4 regions of the Massilia scottii genome follow, and region 3 is predicted to be linked to each of the others. Evidence: predicted binding sites of a transcription regulator. Region 3 holds the regulator's gene; each other region holds the start of a gene.
What was found. The regulator sigma-54, encoded in region 3, starts transcription at its own class of promoters, with help from an activator protein. The targets are predictions, from matches to a motif close to TGGCANGNAANCTGCTTT.

Region 1 (4,498 bases), on a different contig from region 3:
CACCTCGGCCGCATCCTCCTTGTCGTAGGCAATCGTTAATACCGCGCCCAGCGCGCGTTCGTTAATCATGCTGAACGTGACGAACAAATCAAACCCGTGCGCGGCGAACAGCGGCTCGACCAGCGCGTGCAAGTCCAGCACATCCTTCCCGCGCATCGGCAGCACCGGCGAAATCCAGAGCATGCCGCAGTTATCGCGTGCCGGATCGGCCTTGTGCGGAAAGCCGGCCGGCAGCGCCTCGCGCCGGCGCCAGTAAGCGCCGGCGAGGAAGCGCCCATTCGGTTTGCCGCGATTCATGGCAAACAGCGCCTCGCCCAGGCCGACCTGCGCGCGCAAGCGCAAGCCCGCCCGCGTCGATCCGAGTACCCTCGCCATGGCAGCGCCCCAGCGCAGTTTGCGCTCGCTCAAGAATGCCGTGCGCGCGCGCGTGCCGCGCAAGGCCGCCTTGATTGCCGCGCGGGCAGCAGCCACCTGCGCGGCACTTCCGTACAGCGCCCCCGACACCGTCCATGCGCCCACCGCCGCCGCCTCGCGCAAGTTGCCACGCACCGCCGGCGGCAGGCAGGACCGGTCCGGCGCCAGCGATCGGGGAAACACGCGCCCGCCCGAAATCACGCGCAAGTCATTGCCAATATGAACAATGCTGCGCAGGGTGCCGTTCATGCGCAGGGGGCGCAGTGCATCGACCACAGGACCGATATCTTCATGGTCGGACATCGTGCACAGAAAATGGTTCACGCAGGCGGCGGCGGGCTGCAGCCAGATGCCGATGCGCGTGACGATGCCGAAATTGGACTGCGTGAACATCCCGTCCAGAAACGGCCCTACACCGTAAGGAAACAGATGGGTCGCGCGCGCCTGCCGATAGTGGCCGAAGCCGGTCGCCAGTACCTCGCCGCTGGCCAGCACGATCTGCATGCCGGACACGTGCTGCAGCCGGTTGCCGTACGGCGAGTGACCGAAGCCGCGTTCCAGGATATTGCCCATGAAGCTGGTGTCGGGGCCGGCACCGGTGCAATCGATCCACCAGTTCAGCTTTTCGCCGTGCAAATAATCCGACAACTGTTGCTGGGTCACGCCCGGTTCGATCACCGCGTAGCCGAGTTCGGCGTCAACGTCGACGATGCGGTTCATCCTGCCCAGGTCGACGATGAGCTGGGCGTCGCCCACCGCGCAGGCGTCGCCGTAGCCCCAGTTGCGCCCGGTGCTGAGCGGATACAGCGGCAGGGCGCGCTCCCCGGCCAGGCGCACCAGCGCCACCACCTCGGCCTGCGAACCCGGGCGCACCACCGCCAGCGGCAGGGTGCTGCGCGCGGCCGTGCTGCAGGTGTAGCGCCGCAGCGCGGCCGGGTCGTCGACGGCGTGCTCGGCGCCGACGATGAGGCGCAGCGCCGTCAGCACGCCGCGCTTCCAGCCGGCATCGGGATGCTCTTGTCGGAATTTTTGTTCCTCAATAATACGCATCGCGGCCTCCGTTGGCCTGATACCCGCCGTTCAGGCGCGCGGTAATGCCCGGCTCGTCATGCTGGGGAAAGAAGTACGGATAGAAGGAGCGCTCCTCGCCATGCTGCTCCATCAGGCCGCCCCATTTGCGGATCTGCTCGCCCATCTCCGCCAGCGGCAGGCGCAGCAGCACGGCGGGCGCGCCGACCCGGTGGCACGGGCGCTCGCTGCCGAAGTCGCTAAAGCCCAGCATGCGTTTGTAGAACATCACGTGGCGCGGATTGACCTCGATCACGTAATCGGTGAATCCGTGCAGCTTGTGCGAGTACAGATAAGAGATATGGATCAGCGAAGCGAACACGCGCTTGGTCACGCCCTTGTCGATCGCCAGGCGCGACGGTTCGCACAGGCGCCGTCCCTGGCTGCGCAGCAGGTCGAGCTTGTCGCGAAAATTGTCATCGGCCGGCAGCCGGAATTCGCTGTCCAGGCACAGGCTCATTGTGCCGACCAGCACCCCGCCCGTCTCGGCGTACAGGGTGACCTTGTGCGGGTCGTGATGCAGGCTGGGCTCGAAGGCATAGCCGCGCCAGCCGTACATCTTGCGGATCAGCAGGCTGGCGGCTTCGCGCCGTCCCGCCGAGTTGGCCAGGCGGATGTGAAATTCCTGCATCGCCTGGCCCGGATCGGGCTCGGTCGCCGTGGCGACGCCCCCGTCCGGCTCGCGTAAGCCCGCCGGCATCTCGAACGTTGCAATCGGTAGCTCGTCTTGAAACATGGCTCTCTTTCCTTCCACGTGATCGTGCGTGCCGCCTGCCGGCCCGCGCGCAAAGTTGTGTAAGTCAGACAGGGCCATCCGTACGGAAGTTCACGCAGTCCCGCGCGCCATTGTTCTGCGACAAACGCGCGCCGTCGGGAATTTTGGCATGCCCGCCCGGAACCGGCGCAACTGCAGAGTCGGAATTCGCAAGTCGTTGATTTGATGCGAAAAAGCGAGCTGGCACGCTTGCTGCATACAGGGTAGGCACGGCGGCGCCGCAAGCTGTCGACGCTTCCCCACTTCATCCCCACCGGAGAGTTCACTATGAAACTAGTCCCGACATCACTGTTGAAAAACGCGGCGATTGCCGGCCTTTGCCTGGCCGCCATGAACGGTGCGCGCGCCGACGCATTTGCCCAGGCCGTCCTCGTTGTCGACAATTTCCGCCTGCTCCATTCCAGCGGTGCTGCCTTCAAGTCGACGGATTTCACCATGCTCGACGGCACCAATTCGGCCCATGCCACCGCCTCCCTCAACGGCATGATCTCGGCCGCGCAACCGCAAAACCGCGGCATCCTCAGCGGCACCGCGCCCGACGTCGCCCATCAGTTCGTCGGACTGCCCAATCCGCCCCGCGCCGAAAACAACTTCACGGCCTTTTCCGGCCCGCCGCCAGTGCCGGGCACCTTCGGCTACGCCGACCAGAACATGACCGGCAGCGCCATGACCATCGGTACGACAGAAGCCGGGGTGCGCGCCGAAACGCGCGCCGACGCCTCGCTTGCCACCGATGGCGAGGCCGCCGGCGACTCCGACGTGGGCACCTCGACCTCGTTCAACTTCACCCTCGGCGTGGGCGAGACCATGACCATCGCCTTCGACGGCACGCCTTTCACCCAGGCCTATGCCAGCACCGGCGCCGGCATGCAGACCAATGCCATCGCGCGCCTGTCGTGGAGCATGAACATCATGAACATGAGTACCGGGCAGGTCGTGTTCGCCTATCAGCCGGGCGAACTGAACAGCTTCGGCAATGTCAGCCGCACCGACAGCTTCCCCGGCATGTCGACCTATAACCCGGGCAAGATGAGCTTCTCGGCGGTCACGCCCTGGCTCAACCAGTTCGATACGTACCAGCTGACGATCAACCAGACCACCCTGGCCAATGCGCTGCAGGATACGGTGGCGGTGCCCGAACCGGGCAGCCTGGCGATTTTCGGCCTCGGCCTGCTGGGCATGTCGCTGCTGGCACGGCGCCGCAAGTAAGCCGCCGCAATTAAGCCGCCGCAATTAAGCCGAACGCGATGCAAACAAGAAGAAGATGGCTTGGTCGTCCGAAGCCATCGCAGGGTCTGCAACCGCTGCTGCGCCGTCTGCGCCGGCCGGGGATGCGGGCGCCGGATGCCCGGCGGGGACCCTGATGCACGGCTCTTTGGCAGCCTGCATTTTTCCGGTCAGGAGCGCTCCTGGCCGGGCTGTTTTTTTTGCACGAGGGCGGCGCGGACATCCGCTTTTGCTGCCCTTGACGCGAATCAACGCGGCCGTGATCAGCAGAATCTTACTGTTTCCTCAGACATATAATCGAACGCGTAGTGAAGCTGGCAGGTGCCCTTCCGATCGCTGCCCGACTTACGGAGACCCACACGATATGGAGGACTTCATCAGCCAGATGCTGCTGCATGCAAGGGGCATCTGGAAATATCGCTGGCTCGCCGTCGGCGTCATGTGGGTGGTGGCGGGCGCGGGCTGGATCGTCGTACTGCGCCTGCCGAACGACTACCAGAGTTCGGCGCGGGTGTTCGTCGACACCCAGAGCATCCTCAAGCCGCTGATGGCGGGCATGACCAGTATCCCGAACGTGCAACAGCAGGTCTCGATCATGAGCCGTACCCTGCTCAGCCGTCCGAACCTCGAGCGCGTGCTGCGCATGGTCGACCTCGATGTCGACGCAACGACCCCGCGCCAGCGCGAAAGCCAGGTCGAGGAGTTGGCCGCGCGCCTGAAAATCACCGGCACCAGCACCAACGATATCTATTCGATCACTTACGGCGGCGATCATCCCAAGCAGGTGCACGACGTGGTGCAATCGCTGCTGACCATTTTCCTCGAAGGCAGCTTCAAGGGCAAGAAGGGCGACTCGCAGCAAGCCATCCGGTTCATCGACGACCAGATCAAGAACTACGAGCAGCGCCTGGTGGCGGCCGAAAACACGGTCAAGGAATTCAAGCTGCGCAACAGCGCGCTGCTGCCGCGCCAGGGCGTCGATTACAGCGCCCAGCTGGCCATCGCCAGCGACGC
Region 2 (4,498 bases), on a different contig from region 3:
CATGGAATACTAGGCATTCATGCGTTGTGCCGGACACCTATCCGGGGCGAGGCTGGGGGCGCGGCACTGGTTCGACTCGCGAGGTCAAATGAAGCCGGTGTCGCGTCCGTTTCTTCGGTAATATGCCTTTTTAGCGGATCGACATTCGGCTCTGTACGATGTTGCGGTGCGGTGCGCCCCTTCAATCGCCCTCCGGGCTCCTTCCGGCGCCCACCGCACCGCCTTTCCCAGTACAAATTCCAGCGAGAACGACGAACCATAAAACCGTGGTTAAATTACACGATCAGCCGACGCCGCCAAATTGAAGCGGTTTCTGACCGGCGTTCACAGTCATGCGGGTTTGCGAGTGATAAATTGCCACTGTTCACCGATAAATCCCGAAGGTATTCGTGGCTTTTTCAACAGCCTGCTAATGAATCTCTGATTGTCACTCATGCGTACCGGCATCCTGTCCGCCGCCCTGGCCTTCCTGTGCTGGGGTCTGTTTCCCTTGTATTTCCATGCCCTCAAGGAAGTGCCGCCGGCCCAGATCATGGGTCACCGCGTGCTCTGGTCGCTCCTGTTCCTGGTGATCGTGCTGACCATCCGCCAGCAGTGGAAATGGCTGGGGGCGCTCAGGCAGCAGCCGCGCGTGGTGGCCAGTTTCGCCCTGAGCGCGCTGCTGCTCAGCTTCAACTGGCTGCTCTACATCTGGGCCGTCAACAGCGGCCATGTGATCGAAGCGAGCCTGGGCTACTTCATCAATCCCCTGTTTAACGTGATGCTGGGCTACCTGGTGCTCAAGGAAAGGCTGCGCATCGCCCAGTGGGCGGCGATCGCGCTGGCCACCTGCGGCGTGCTGTGGCTGACCTGGCAGGCCGGGCGCATGCCCTGGATCGCCCTGCTGCTGGCGGCGTCCTTCGGCGGTTACGGCTTGCTGCGCAAGACCGCGTCGCTGGGCGCGCTGGAAGGCTTGTCGTTTGAAACCATGCTGCTGTTCCCGTTCGCGCTGGGCTTCGTGATCTGGCTGACCATGACGGGCGATAACGCCTTTCTGAACAGCCCGTCGAACGGCACGCGCTGGCTGCTGATCGCGTCCGGGCCGATCACGGCCATTCCGCTGCTGCTGTTTGCCAGCGGGGCGCGCAAGATTCCGCTGTCGGTGCTGGGATTGCTGCAATACATCGGGCCGACCATCCAGCTCAGCCTGGGCATCTTCCTGTTCCACGAAGCCTTTACCCAGGAGCGCATGATCGGCTTTGCGATCATCTGGAGCGCGCTGGCCCTGTATGCGGCGGAGGGACTGCTCAAGCGCAGATAAGCAGGCGGCGGCAGGACGAAAAAATAGCGGCCCAGGCCGCTATTTTTCATTCCAGCGACGCGCTTACGCCGCTTTTTTGCGCTTGGCGACGGCCAGACCGGCCAGGCCCAGACCCAGCAGGGCCAGGCTGCCTGGTTCAGGCACGCCGACCGGGTCGGCGGCGAAGGTGCCGCCCTGGATGAAGACGCCCGAATCGAGGTTCGCATCGCCGCGGTCCTGGATCAGGAATTCAAAGGTGTTCACGCCAACCAGGCCGAAGGCTTTGGCGGTCATGACCGTGGTCAGGCCATCGTAGCCGGTGTCGACGGTCTGATTGGCATTGTCGCGGTAGTAACCGGCATTGATATTGTTGTTCACGTTATTGATCGACACGACGCCGTTCGCGCCAGGAACCAGGGCGATGTTCACGCCGTTGAGCTTGAGTTCGAACAGGTCGTTGTACTCGGTGCCGACGAATTCATTGTATTCCTCGGACGCGAAGACATAGTTGAAGAACACATTGCCGGTGGTGCTGGTGAAATTGAATTTCAGCGAGGTGGTGGTGCCGTCGCCGGAGCAGCTGCCGCCGTTGTTGCCGCCGACCGCGCAAGCGGTGCGGCCGGTGGTCAGCAGGACGCCCTGGCCGAAACCGATGTTGCCGCCGTCGGTGAAGGTGCCGCTGGCGGCCGAGGTGGCGCTGGCCAGGGTGGCGTTGGTGATGCTCACGCCGGTGCCGCCCAGGGCGTTGGCCAGGGTGCTTGCGTTGGTGGTATTGGTGACGACCAGTGCGTGTGCCGAGCTGGTGGCCAGAAGAAGAGCTGCGGCCGACATCACGCTGCGGATCAAGTTAAATTTCATTGTTTGTTCTTTTCAGGTAAGAGTTGGAATTCTGTTTTATCTGAGCGCGGTGCCCGATGAAAAATTAAGCAATTTCCATACCTGAAATAAAAGATGCGCCAAATCAATGACTTGAAGAAACATTGCGCCATACCATGTTTGCAAGTGTAAAAAAATCCGACACCTGGAAGCAAGAATACTTGCACCATGCATAAATTGGGTAGCGCTCGCGGCCCCCGCTTGCGGCGCACGCCAGCGGGGCGGCACAGGAAAGGACCAATCCGGAGGCGACTTATTGTATCCTGTTGACCTTCCGTCCCCATTTCAAGAAACTCAATGGCCAATTACGTCTATACCATGAATCGCGTGGGCAAAATCGTCCCGCCCAAACGCCAGATCCTCAAGGATATTTCCTTGTCGTTCTTCCCCGGCGCCAAGATCGGCGTGCTGGGCCTGAACGGCTCCGGCAAGTCGACCTTGCTGAAAATCATGGCGGGCATCGATACCGACATCCAGGGCGAAGCCGTGCCGATGCCGGGCCTGAACATCGGCTACCTGCCGCAGGAACCTGTGCTCGATCCCGAGCAGACGGTGCGCCAGGTGGTCGAATCGGGCCTGGGCGAAGTGTTCGAGGCGCAAGCCAAGCTGGAAGCGGTGTACGCGGCCTACGCCGACGAAGACGCCGACTTCGACGCGCTGGCGACCGAACAGGCGCGCCTGGAAGCGATCATCTCGACCTCCGACGGCGGCAACCTGAACCTGCAGCTGGAAATGGCCGCCGACGCGCTGCGCCTGCCGCCGTGGGACGCCAAGATCGGCATCCTGTCCGGTGGCGAAAAGCGCCGCGTGGCGCTGTGCCGCCTGCTGCTGTCGAAACCCGACATGCTGCTGCTCGACGAACCAACCAATCACCTCGATGCCGAATCGGTCGACTGGCTCGAACAATTCCTGCTGCGCTTTCCGGGCACCGTGGTCGGCATCACCCACGATCGCTACTTCCTCGACAACGCCGCCGAATGGATTCTCGAGCTCGACCGCGGCCACGGCATTCCGTGGAAAGGCAACTACAGCTCGTGGCTGGAGCAAAAGAGCAACCGCCTCAAGCAGGAAGAAGCGACCGAGTCCTCGCGCCAGAAAACCATGGCCAAGGAACTCGAATGGGTGCGCCAGAATCCGAAAGGCCGCCAGGCCAAGAGCAAGGCCCGCCTGGCGCGCTTTAACGAGCTGTCCGAGCACGAATACCAGAAGCGCAACGAAACGTCCGAGATCTTCATTCCGGTGGCCGAGCGCCTGGGCAATGACGTGATCGAATTCAAGAACGTATCGAAGTCCTTCGGCGACCGCCTGCTGATCGAGAACCTGTCGTTCATCGTGCCGCCGGGCGCCATCGTCGGCATCATCGGCCCGAACGGCGCCGGCAAGTCGACCCTGTTCAAGATGATCACCGGCAAAGAGCAGCCCGACAGCGGCGAAGTCGCCATCGGCCAGACCGCGCGCGTGTCCATCGTCGACCAGAACCGCGACGACCTGGCCAATACCAAGACCGTGTTCGACGACGTGGCCGGCGGCGCCGATACGCTCACCGTGGGCCGTTTCGACATGCCGTCGCGCGCCTACCTGGGCCGCTTCAACTTCAAGGGGTCGGATCAGCAAAAGATCGTCGGCAACCTGTCGGGCGGGGAACGCGGCCGTCTGCACCTGGCCAAGACCTTGCTGCAAGGCGGCAACGTCCTGCTGCTCGATGAACCGTCGAACGATCTGGACGTGGAAACCCTGCGCGCGCTGGAAGATGCCCTGCTGGAATTTGCCGGCAGCGTCATGGTCATTTCCCACGATCGCTGGTTCCTGGACCGCATCGCGACCCACATCCTGGCGTTCGAAGGCAACTCGCAAGTCACTTTCTTCGATGGTAACTATCAGGAATACGAAGCCGACAAGAAGAAACGCCTGGGCGAAGAGGGCGCCAAGCCGAAGCGGATCCGCTACAAGCCGCTGACGGTGTAAGACCCGTCCCATCGCGCGCCATGCAGCCCGGCGCGCGATGGCGCAATGCCTTTTTGCAGCACAGCTCGTTTCAGAAGTCCCTCACTTTTGCGCTAATCGACCTACAAGCACGCCATGCCCGGCACACTGGACAGATGAATGACTATCGCGCCAACCGGGTCGCCGGGCACAGTTACTTCTTCACGGTCCGCTTGTCCGAGCGCGGCAGCACCCTGCTGACCGACCATATCGCCGCCTTCGGCGAGGCGATCCGCCAGGCGCGCAGCCGCAAGCCGTTTCATGTCGATGCCTGGGTTGCCCTGCCCGACCATGCCCACGCCATCTGGACCTTGCCGCCGGGCGACGACGATTGCGCCGCCCGCTGGCGCGCCGTCAAGA
Region 3 (4,498 bases):
GCCGTGCTGGAACTGCAAAAGGTGGACGGCAAGTCGCTGACCAAAGCCCAGATCAACGAACGCCTGGACACCCTGCTGGCCGACCTGCAAATTGAAAAACTGCGCGAGAACCAGGCCATGTCGCTGTCGGGCGGCGAGCGGCGCCGGGTCGAGATCGCGCGCGCGCTGGCGACCAACCCGCGTTTCGTGCTGCTCGACGAACCGTTCGCCGGGGTCGATCCGATTGCCGTCATCGAGATCCAGCGCATCGTGCGCTTCCTCAAGCAGCGCGGCATCGGGGTCCTGATCACCGACCACAACGTGCGCGAAACGCTCGGCATTTGCGATCGCGCCTACATCATCAACCAGGGTGCGGTGCTCGCCTCCGGTCGACCCGACGACATCATCGCCGATGAATCCGTGCGCCGGGTCTACCTGGGCGAACACTTCCGGATGTAGGCATGAAACAGTCCCTTCAACTACGCACCTCACAGCACCTCGCCCTCACGCCCCAGCTGCAGCAGTCGATCCGGCTGCTGCAGTTGTCGACCCTGGAACTGCACCAGGAACTGGAACAGCTGTTAAGCGACAACCCGCTGCTCGAACGGCTCGACGATCCGCTCGATCATTCGGTGCGCCTGCTGGGCGATGGCGCCATCAGCAGCACCTCGACGCCGACCGAAGCGGCGCCCGAGCCGGGTGCGCAGGATGCGCCGGCGCCGGCCGAAGGCGAGGGCTTCGAAGGCGGCGAGGCGGACAGCCCGGCCAGCAGCGACAACGATGGCGAATGGGGCGACCTCGGTCGCGCCAAGACATCCGACGATGAGGATTCGCGCCCGCAGCTGGAAGCCTCGGCCACCACCTTGCGCGAGCACCTGATGGAGCAGATGCGCGTGACCGTGCTGGAGGCGCGCGACCGCGCGCTGGTCGAACTGATCGTCGACGCCATCGACGACAACGGCTACCTGACCGAAACGCTGGAAGAAATCCACGAGCGCATGCCACCCGAGCTGGATATCGAAATTGAAGAACTGCGCACGGCGCTGGCGCTGCTGCAAAGTTTCGATCCGGTTGGCGTGGGCGCGCGCAACGCGTCCGAGTGCCTGGCGCTGCAGATCCGGCGCATGCCTTGTGTGGCGCTGGTGACGCGGCGCATGGCGCTGACCATCGTCGAGAACCACCTGACCTGGTTCGCGCAGCGTGAATTCAACAAGCTGAAAAAGGCGCTCGACTGCGACGATGAAGACTTGCGCGAGGCGCAGACCGTGATCCGCCAGTGCAATCCGCATCCGGGCGCGGAGTTCGCGTCGGACGTATCGGACTACGTGGTGCCGGACGTGATCGTGCGCAAGGCGAAAAACGGCTGGTCGGTGATGCTCAATAACGATGTCATGCCGCGCCTGCGCGTGAACAGCATGTACGCCGCGCTGCTCAAGCAGGGCAAGGGCGAAGGGCAGATGGGCGCGCAGCTGCAGGAAGCGAAGTGGCTGATCAAGAACATGCGCCAGCGTTTCGATACCATCTTGCGGGTGGCCGAAGCGATCGTCGAACGCCAGCGCAATTTCTTCTCGCACGGTGCGGTGGCGATGCGCCCGCTCGTGCTGCGTGAAATCGCCGACACGCTCGGCCTGCACGAAAGTACGATCTCGCGCGTGACCACGCAAAAGTACATGATGACGCCGCACGGCATGTTCGAGCTCAAATATTTTTTCGGCAGCCACGTGGCCACCGAAGCGGGCGGCGAAGCGTCATCGACGGCGATCCGCGCGCTGATCGTGCAGCTCACCAGCGCCGAAGATCCCAAGAGCCCTCTGTCGGACAGCAAGATCGCCGACATGCTGGGCGAGCAGGGCATGGTGATCGCGCGCCGCACGGTCGCCAAGTACCGCGAAGCGCTCAAGATTCCGCCGGTCGCCCTGCGCAAGTGCCTCTAGCCTGCTCAGAGCTGCGCGGCGCCTAGAAAAATTCCGGGTGCTCGCGCAGCAGCAGCTGCTCGTACTGGTTCACCGCCTTGAACGTTCCCAGGCCGGGTGCCATGCGCCGGCCCGCATCCCAGCTGCGCCAGGCGCGCGCCATGTCGTAGCTCAGGAACAGCGCATCACCCATATCCTTGTAGGCCCCGGCCAGCGCTGGATTGGCGCGCAACACGCTGGCGTACAGCGGTAGCGCGCCGCGCACGTCGCCCAGCTTGGCGCGCCAATTTGCTTCAAACAGCGCCAGCATGTGCTGCTTGTGTGTGGTGAGCTTGCGCAGTTCCTGCAGCTTGGCGAGCGCCGCCTCCATCTCCGCCTTCCCCTTGGGCCGTATCGCCGCCGCGAACGCGCGCACTTGCGGGTCGGCGTTGAGCAGCACCTTCTGCTCCGGAGTCGGCATTTTCATCTGTTCGCCGCTGACAAAGGCCAATTCGGACATGCCGAGCATGGCGTCGAATGCACGCTTGTCGGCGAACGCTTGCGCGATCTCGGTCTCGAAGGCTTGCCTGGTTGCCGCCGTTGGCGGGGCCGCATTCGCCTGCGCCTTGTCGAGCAGCTGATCGAGTTCGTCGGCCGCTGCCGTGCGTGGCTTGTACGGCTTGAGGTCGTAGCTGGCGGGGGCGCTTTGCCTGAGCGCGCTGACCGTGTAAGTGCGCGTCTGGCTGTGGCCGACCTGCTTGTGGTGCATCACAAAGCCGGCCGGCACGCGCTTCTCGCTGGCCAGGCGCGCCAGCACCAGCGGATGGCCGCCGAAACGGTAGCGCATCATGCGCTCGAACTTGGCCGCGTCGCCGGCGCCGATGCTGGTGCCGCCGGCCGGGATGCGCGCCAGCGGATGGCCGTCGACCGCCAGCACGGTGGCGCCGGCTTCGGTCGAGTCGGACAGCTTGCGCGCCGCCGACGCGACCGACAGCTCATGTTCGTCGAAGACCGGGTCGAACGCCGGCACGTCGACCTTGGCCACGCTCAGCGCCCGGTTCAGCACCGACCGGTTCTTCAGTTCCTGGACGCGAAAGCCCGCTTCGTCGAACAGCGAGTAATCGACATAGCGCCGAGTGGCCAGGTCGATCTGGTAGCGGCGCCGGGACGCCAGGTCGTAGATCGTCGATTCGCTCGCGCTGCTCACCGACAGATAGTGTTCGCCCAGGACCACCTTGTACTGCTCGATCTTGTCCGGCGGCGGGTTGTTGCCGTGCGACGCCACCGCGTATTTGGTGGCTACGCTCAGGTCGAAACTGAGGGCGGCAAAGGCCGGCGCGGCGTTGCACAGGGCGCCGGCCAGGGCCAGGCGCAGCAGGGAGGTAAAGGCGGATCGCTTGAACATATCGGTCGTCGGGAAGGGGCGGGGAAGCGATTGTAGGTGAAGACCGTTGTCTTATATATATCAGTCTACACACCTGCTACTTTCCGATCCTGCCGGTATTACGAGGATATACCGCAGAGAATATACCGGCTATTTCCCCTTGATTCCTGGCGTCTTTGTGCTTACCTTGTGCTATGCCAAATAACTGATACACTTGGTTCTACACGAGAGAAAGTTGCTCGGGTACAAAAATGAAGGAGTTGAATACCATTAAACCCATTAATCGATTGGCAATTTTGCGGACGTACAGGATCACCTCGTCCGTGCTGTAATAACGCTGTTCCTCTGCGCTGCCATGCGTACGAACGATAGTAACAAGAAGTGCCATTATCATTAGGAGTGTGTGTATGAATCTCACAATCAGTGGACATCATCTTGAAGTAACGCCAGCCATCCGTGAATACGTACAGAGCAAGCTTGAGCGCGTAAGGCGCCATTTCGATCAAGTGATCGATATTGCTGTCATCCTCACCGTCGACAATCTGACGGAAAAAGAAAAGCGTCAAAAGGCCGAGATCAATCTGCGCCTGTCGGGCAAAACCGTGTATGTGGAAAGCCTGTCGCACGATCTTTACGCCGCCATCGATACCCTGATCGACAAACTGGATCGTCAGGTCATGAAGTACAAGAGCAAGGTCCAGGACCATAATCACCAGGCCATCAAGCACATGCCTGAAGAGATGCCTGAAGAAGAGACGCCGTCGGCCGCATAAGCAGGCCCCGTCCCTTTCGCCAAAGGGCGCCCGCGTGGCGCCCTTTTTGCATCCATGCGCGATAAAATAGCGCTCTTTTCCTCTTCTACCAGCCAGCCATGAGCGAATTCGTCCAGACCCGCGTTGCCAACCGTACCGGCATGATTATCCTCGACCGCCCCAAGGCCCTCAATTCGCTGTCGCTGGCGATGGTGCGCGACCTGACCGAGGAATTGAGCGCATGGCGTAGCGATCCCGCCATCGATGCCGTGGTCATTGGCAGCAGCAGCGAGAAAGCGCTGTGCGCGGGCGGCGATATCCGTTTTTTCCACGATTGCGGGCATGCCACGCCCATGGGCGGCAGCGCGCTTCTGGAAGATTTTTTCACCGAAGAATACGCGCTCAATCACCTGATTCATTTTTACCCCAAGCCGTATATCGCGCTGATGGATGGCGTGGTGATGGGCGGCGGCATGGGCATTGCCCAGGGC
Region 4 (4,498 bases), on a different contig from region 3:
CGGGCCAGATCTGCTGGCTGGTTACCGCCGTCACCCCCACGCCGTCATCGATGGCGCGCTGTCCCCACGGCTCGCCGGCGCAGAAACCATCGATCATCCCGGCGCGCAGGCTGCCCACCATCTGGGCCGGCGGCACCGTCAGCGCGCGCGCGTGGCGCAGCGGGTCGATCCCGTGCGCCGCCAGCCAGTAATACAGCAGCATTGCGTGATTGCCGGTCGGGAAAGTGTGGGCGAAGGCATAGCCGCGCGGCGCCTCCCGCATGTGCCGCGCCAGGCTCGGTCCATCCACCGCGCCCTGCTCCGCCAGCGCGCGCGACAAGGTCACGGCCTGGCCGTTACGGCTCAGGTTCATCAGCACGGCCATCGCCTGCTGCTGGCAGCCGATGCCCAACTGCACCCCGTACATCAGCCCGTACAGCACGTGGGCGGCGTCGAGCGCGCCCGAGCCCAGCTTGTCGCGCACGTTCGCCCACGAGGTTTCGCGGCTGAGCACGATCCTGATGCCATATTGGCGGTCGAAACCGCATTCGGCCGCCATCACCAGCGAGGCGCAGTCGGTCAGCGGCATGAAGCCGATCCTGACCGTGCGCAATTGCTTCACATTTATCTCTGCCATACAACTCCTTGCTTTCCTGTCGCTACGCGGCGACTCAACCGAGCAGATCCTCGACATCGAGGATGCGCTGGGCAATCTCCGCCAGCTTCAAATTCTTGTTCATCGCCATGCTGCGCAGTTTCTGATACGCCTGGTCTTCGGTCAGCCGGTGATGGGTCATCAGGATGCCCTTGGCGCGGTCGATTACCTTGCGTTCGGCCAGCTTGTGGCGCGTCTCGCTCAGCTCGGCCAGCAGCTTCTGCTCCTGGCGAAAGCGCGCCAGCGCCACGTTCAGCACCGGTTTGATGCGCTCGGACTGCAGGCCGGCCACGATGTAGGCCGACACGCCCGCGGCCATGGCCGCGTCCATGCTGCTGGTGGTGTCGTCCTCGGTGAACAGCACAATCGGGCGGCGCTCGTCGCGGGTGGCGATGACGATGTGTTCGAGCACGTCGCGCGCATCCGATTCGGCATCGATGATGATCATGTCGGGTTGAAGTTGAGCGATCCTTTCGGGTAAATAGATATCGGCGGGTAGCGAAGCGACGATGTCGTAGCCCGATTCGAGCAGGCCGATGCGCAGCGCGTTGCCGCGCATGACCTGGACGGCCAGGGCGGCATCGTGCTCGCCGCCTTCCGGTACGATCGTATTGACGACGACGATGCGCAGCTTGCGTGGGGGGTGCGCGGGGGTTTTGGACATGTTGTTGGTTGAGAGTGAGGCCATATCCTTACAAGACAAGCAAGATATGCGCCAACACGAGATGCCGCGCCAGGGCCACCTTGAACGGGATGGACGAGCGGGAACAGTTGCGCTTTCTCGCCAGGCTGGGATACATTGCTGTTTTTATACCTGAAAGTCGACCATGCGCATGCGCTCTTCCCTCCTTGGCGGCCTGTTCCTGACCGCCGCCCTGCTGGCGCCCGGCCTGGCTGTGGCCGACCCGACCATCATCTATCTGGTGCGGCATGGCGAAAAGGCAGCGGTCGAGAAAGATCCGGAGCTGACCGCCCAGGGCAAGGCGCGCGCACGCAATATCGCCGCCACCCTCAAGTCGACCGGCATCGCGCATATTTACAGCAGCACGGCGCAGCGTACGCGCCAGACCGCCCAGCCGCTCGCCACCGACTTGGGATTACAGGTGCAGGTGTATGACCCCGCGCAGAGCGCCAAATTGGTCGCGCAGGTCAAGGCGGCGGGCGGTACGGCCTTGGTGGTGGGCCATTCGAATACCGTGCCCGAACTGGTGCGCTTGTTCGGCGGCAAATCGGGGAGCGATATCGGGGATGATGAATTCGACCGGCTGTATCAGCTCATCGTCGACAAGGATGGCAGCGTGACGACGGTGTTGCTGCATTCCGTGGCGCCCTGAGGGATGGAACCGCGCTGCCGTTAGCGGATGCGAGCATGACCGCGCGTTCCGGGTGGCGCTTCCAGCGTCGCGTGGCGGCGACAGCCAGCGAGATGCGCCTTGCACCGGGACCGGCGCCACCAACCCGCTTATTTTCCGGCACGCGAGCAGTCTGAGCGCTTGAGCGGGATTGCCAGCTTCTTCTGCCGTTCCGGTTAATGCGCGCTAACGTAGCCGGGCGGCTCGCTCGGCGCCTGGCTCAGGAGCGTCTTCATCATCGCCGCCTCCTGCACCGGACTGCGGCCGAAAAAGCGCTTGAATTCGCGGCTGAACTGCGAACTGCTTTCGTAGCCGACCCGGTTCGAGGCGGACGAGGCACTCATCCCCTCCTGCACCATCAACAGCCTTGCCTTGTGCAGGCGCGTGCTCTTGAGATACTGGATCGGCGAGGTGTGTGTCACCGCCTTGAAGTTGGCGTGGAAGGCCGCCACGCTCATGCCGGCCTCGTGCGCCAGCGTAGGCACGTCCAGCTCGCCGCTGAAACCCGCATGGATGCGGCGCAGCGCCTTGCCGATCTTGCCGAACTGGCTGTGCTGGGTCAAGGCCGCACGCACGGCGCCGCCCTGCTCGCCGGTCAGGACCCGATACAGAAGTTCGCGCAGGATGCCCGGCCCCAGTACGCGCGCTTCCACCGGGCACAACAGCACTTCGAGCAGGCGCAGCACGGCGTCACCCATGGCGTCGTCCATGGCGGTCGAGCACATGCTCACCGGCGTGCTGTGGGCTGACGGCGCGGAACCGAGCGCCAGCGCGAGCTCGGCAGCGACCGCGAGGTCGATATGCATCTTGAGCGCCAGCAGCGGCTCGGCTTCGCTGGCGTCGGTCTCGCTCTCGAAAGGCAATGGCACCGACAGCACCAGAAACTGCTGGGCATCGTAAATGAAGCTTTGCTCGCCCAGATACCCCCGCTTGCGGCCCTGGCAGACGATCACGATGCATGGCTCGTACAGCACCGGTACGCGCGCCACGGCCCGGTTCGCGCGCATGAAGCGCACATCGTCGAGCGCGGACGCGGTGTAACCCTCGGATGGCGCCAGCCTGCCCAGCAAGGCGATCATGCGGTCTTGTCTGCTCGGCGGCGTTGGCATCGGCTCCTCTGTGGCGGGTTTGTCAGCCGTCAGTGTAAGCCGCGAAACGCCTGCGCGCCAAGATCGAATCCTCGCGCAGGCTTGCCTGATTCTCTTGCGACGCCGCCAGTGCGCATGCCAATGCAGCAAGTTGGCCCACGCCAGCGGCAGCACGGATGCGGCCCTCGCCCGCGCCTCGGCAGTTCTTCACCCCCTGCCTCACCGCCAGCGCTATTGGCGGGATCGGGACGGCGTGGTCCGGCTTCCTGCCGCCCGCGTCTAGTGGGCCATCCACAGCGGCAATGTCGATGACCGGAGCAAGGTCCTGGTTGCGCCGCCAAGCAAGACTTCGCGAAAGCGCGAGCGGCCGTAAGCGCCCATTACAATCAGGTCGGCGCCCGTCTCGCCCGCCACCGCCAGGAGCGCCCGCCCCGGGTCCACGTGACTGTCGACGTCACGCACCTTGACCCGGATGGCGTGCCGCGCCAGATAAGCGGCAAGGTCGGCGCCCGGCATCGCGCCGTGCACGTCGCCCTGCGCCCGCGCATCGACCACCACGATGTCGACCTGACGCGCGCGTTGCATCAGTGGTATCGCACTGGTGATCGCACGGCTGGCCGGGGCACTGCCGTTCCAGCCGACCACAATCCGCTGCCCCAGGGGCAGCCCCGATGGCGGGCCCTGCGCCGCCGCGGGCACCACCAGCACCGGTTTGGCGGAGTTGAGCAGGAGGTACTCGGGAAAATCGGCGCGCATGCCCGGCAAGGGATGCACGGCATCGTGCTGCCCGATCACGACCAGATCGCAATAGCGCGCCTGCAGACTCATGCCCAGCCCGATTTCTTCCTCCAGCCGGCGCCGTTCGACCGACAGCACGCCCAGCGCGCTAGCCCGCTGCTCAAAGGCATCGAGCGCGCTGTCGGCCAGGCGGCGCAACTCGGTCAGCGGGGCCTGCATGGGCGGCAGGCTGGGATCGAGCCCGCTCAGCGCGAGCAGGCGCGGCGGCAGGTTGGTCAGCGCGCTGCCGATCAGATGCGCATTGTGCTCGATAGCCAGCCGGGCTGCGGCGTCAATACGCACAGCGGCCTGAGGCGACTCGTCGACATGCACCACGATCGTTTTGTACTCCATGTTGGCCTCCTTTTTGACTCCGTCGCGAACGGTCGCGTCCGACAGGCAGCGCATCACCCAGCGCGCCGCAAATCCCGCAACGGTACCGAGCGTGCGCGACGCCTCGAATAGACGAACTCCTGCCGCACCGGGCAAGCACCGCACAAACCAGACTAGCCTTGTGCGCTCACCTCAATTTGCGCCATGTCAAACGCGTTCATACGATTAAACGGAACTTATCCGGGTCCGCGCAACACGCGACGGGCCGTCAGAACACATGTCGCACGCCCAGGTTGAAGGCGCTGTCGCCGCTG

Region 1: a site for sigma-54 is predicted at 2,439-2,456, ahead of RBA41_RS01405 (EDSAP-1 family PEP-CTERM protein). Genes of this name have one in related genera too.
Region 2: a site for sigma-54 is predicted at 2,203-2,220, ahead of RBA41_RS17490 (choice-of-anchor L family PEP-CTERM protein). Genes of this name have one in related genera too.
Region 4: a site for sigma-54 is predicted at 1,335-1,352, ahead of RBA41_RS25795 (ANTAR domain-containing response regulator). Genes of this name have one in related genera too.

Annotation. Positions count from the first base shown of each region.
Region 1 is NZ_JAVCWM010000001.1:312,461-316,958, reverse strand. Features, by position in the region: gene RBA41_RS01415 (FAD-binding oxidoreductase) at 1-1,464, opposite strand, end outside; gene RBA41_RS01410 (N-acyl amino acid synthase FeeM domain-containing protein) at 1,451-2,218, opposite strand; gene RBA41_RS01405 (EDSAP-1 family PEP-CTERM protein) at 2,525-3,466, shown strand; gene RBA41_RS01400 (XrtA system polysaccharide chain length determinant) at 3,849-4,498, shown strand, end outside.
Region 2 is NZ_JAVCWM010000011.1:196,016-200,513, forward strand. Features, by position in the region: gene rarD (EamA family transporter RarD) at 434-1,300, shown strand; gene RBA41_RS17490 (choice-of-anchor L family PEP-CTERM protein) at 1,364-2,137, opposite strand; gene ettA (energy-dependent translational throttle protein EttA) at 2,453-4,120, shown strand; gene RBA41_RS17500 (REP-associated tyrosine transposase) at 4,255-4,498, shown strand, end outside.
Region 3 is NZ_JAVCWM010000009.1:158,095-162,592, reverse strand. Features, by position in the region: gene lptB (LPS export ABC transporter ATP-binding protein) at 1-438, shown strand, start outside; gene RBA41_RS14925 (RNA polymerase factor sigma-54) at 441-1,913, shown strand; gene RBA41_RS14920 (hypothetical protein) at 1,936-3,276, opposite strand; gene hpf (ribosome hibernation-promoting factor, HPF/YfiA family) at 3,663-4,028, shown strand; gene RBA41_RS14910 (enoyl-CoA hydratase/isomerase family protein) at 4,127-4,498, shown strand, end outside.
Region 4 is NZ_JAVCWM010000024.1:32,786-37,283, forward strand. Features, by position in the region: gene RBA41_RS25790 (CmpA/NrtA family ABC transporter substrate-binding protein) at 1-616, opposite strand, end outside; gene RBA41_RS25795 (ANTAR domain-containing response regulator) at 651-1,298, opposite strand; gene RBA41_RS25800 (SixA phosphatase family protein) at 1,468-1,968, shown strand; gene RBA41_RS25805 (AraC family transcriptional regulator) at 2,163-3,095, opposite strand; gene RBA41_RS25810 (universal stress protein) at 3,354-4,205, opposite strand; gene RBA41_RS25815 (porin) at 4,453-4,498, opposite strand, start outside.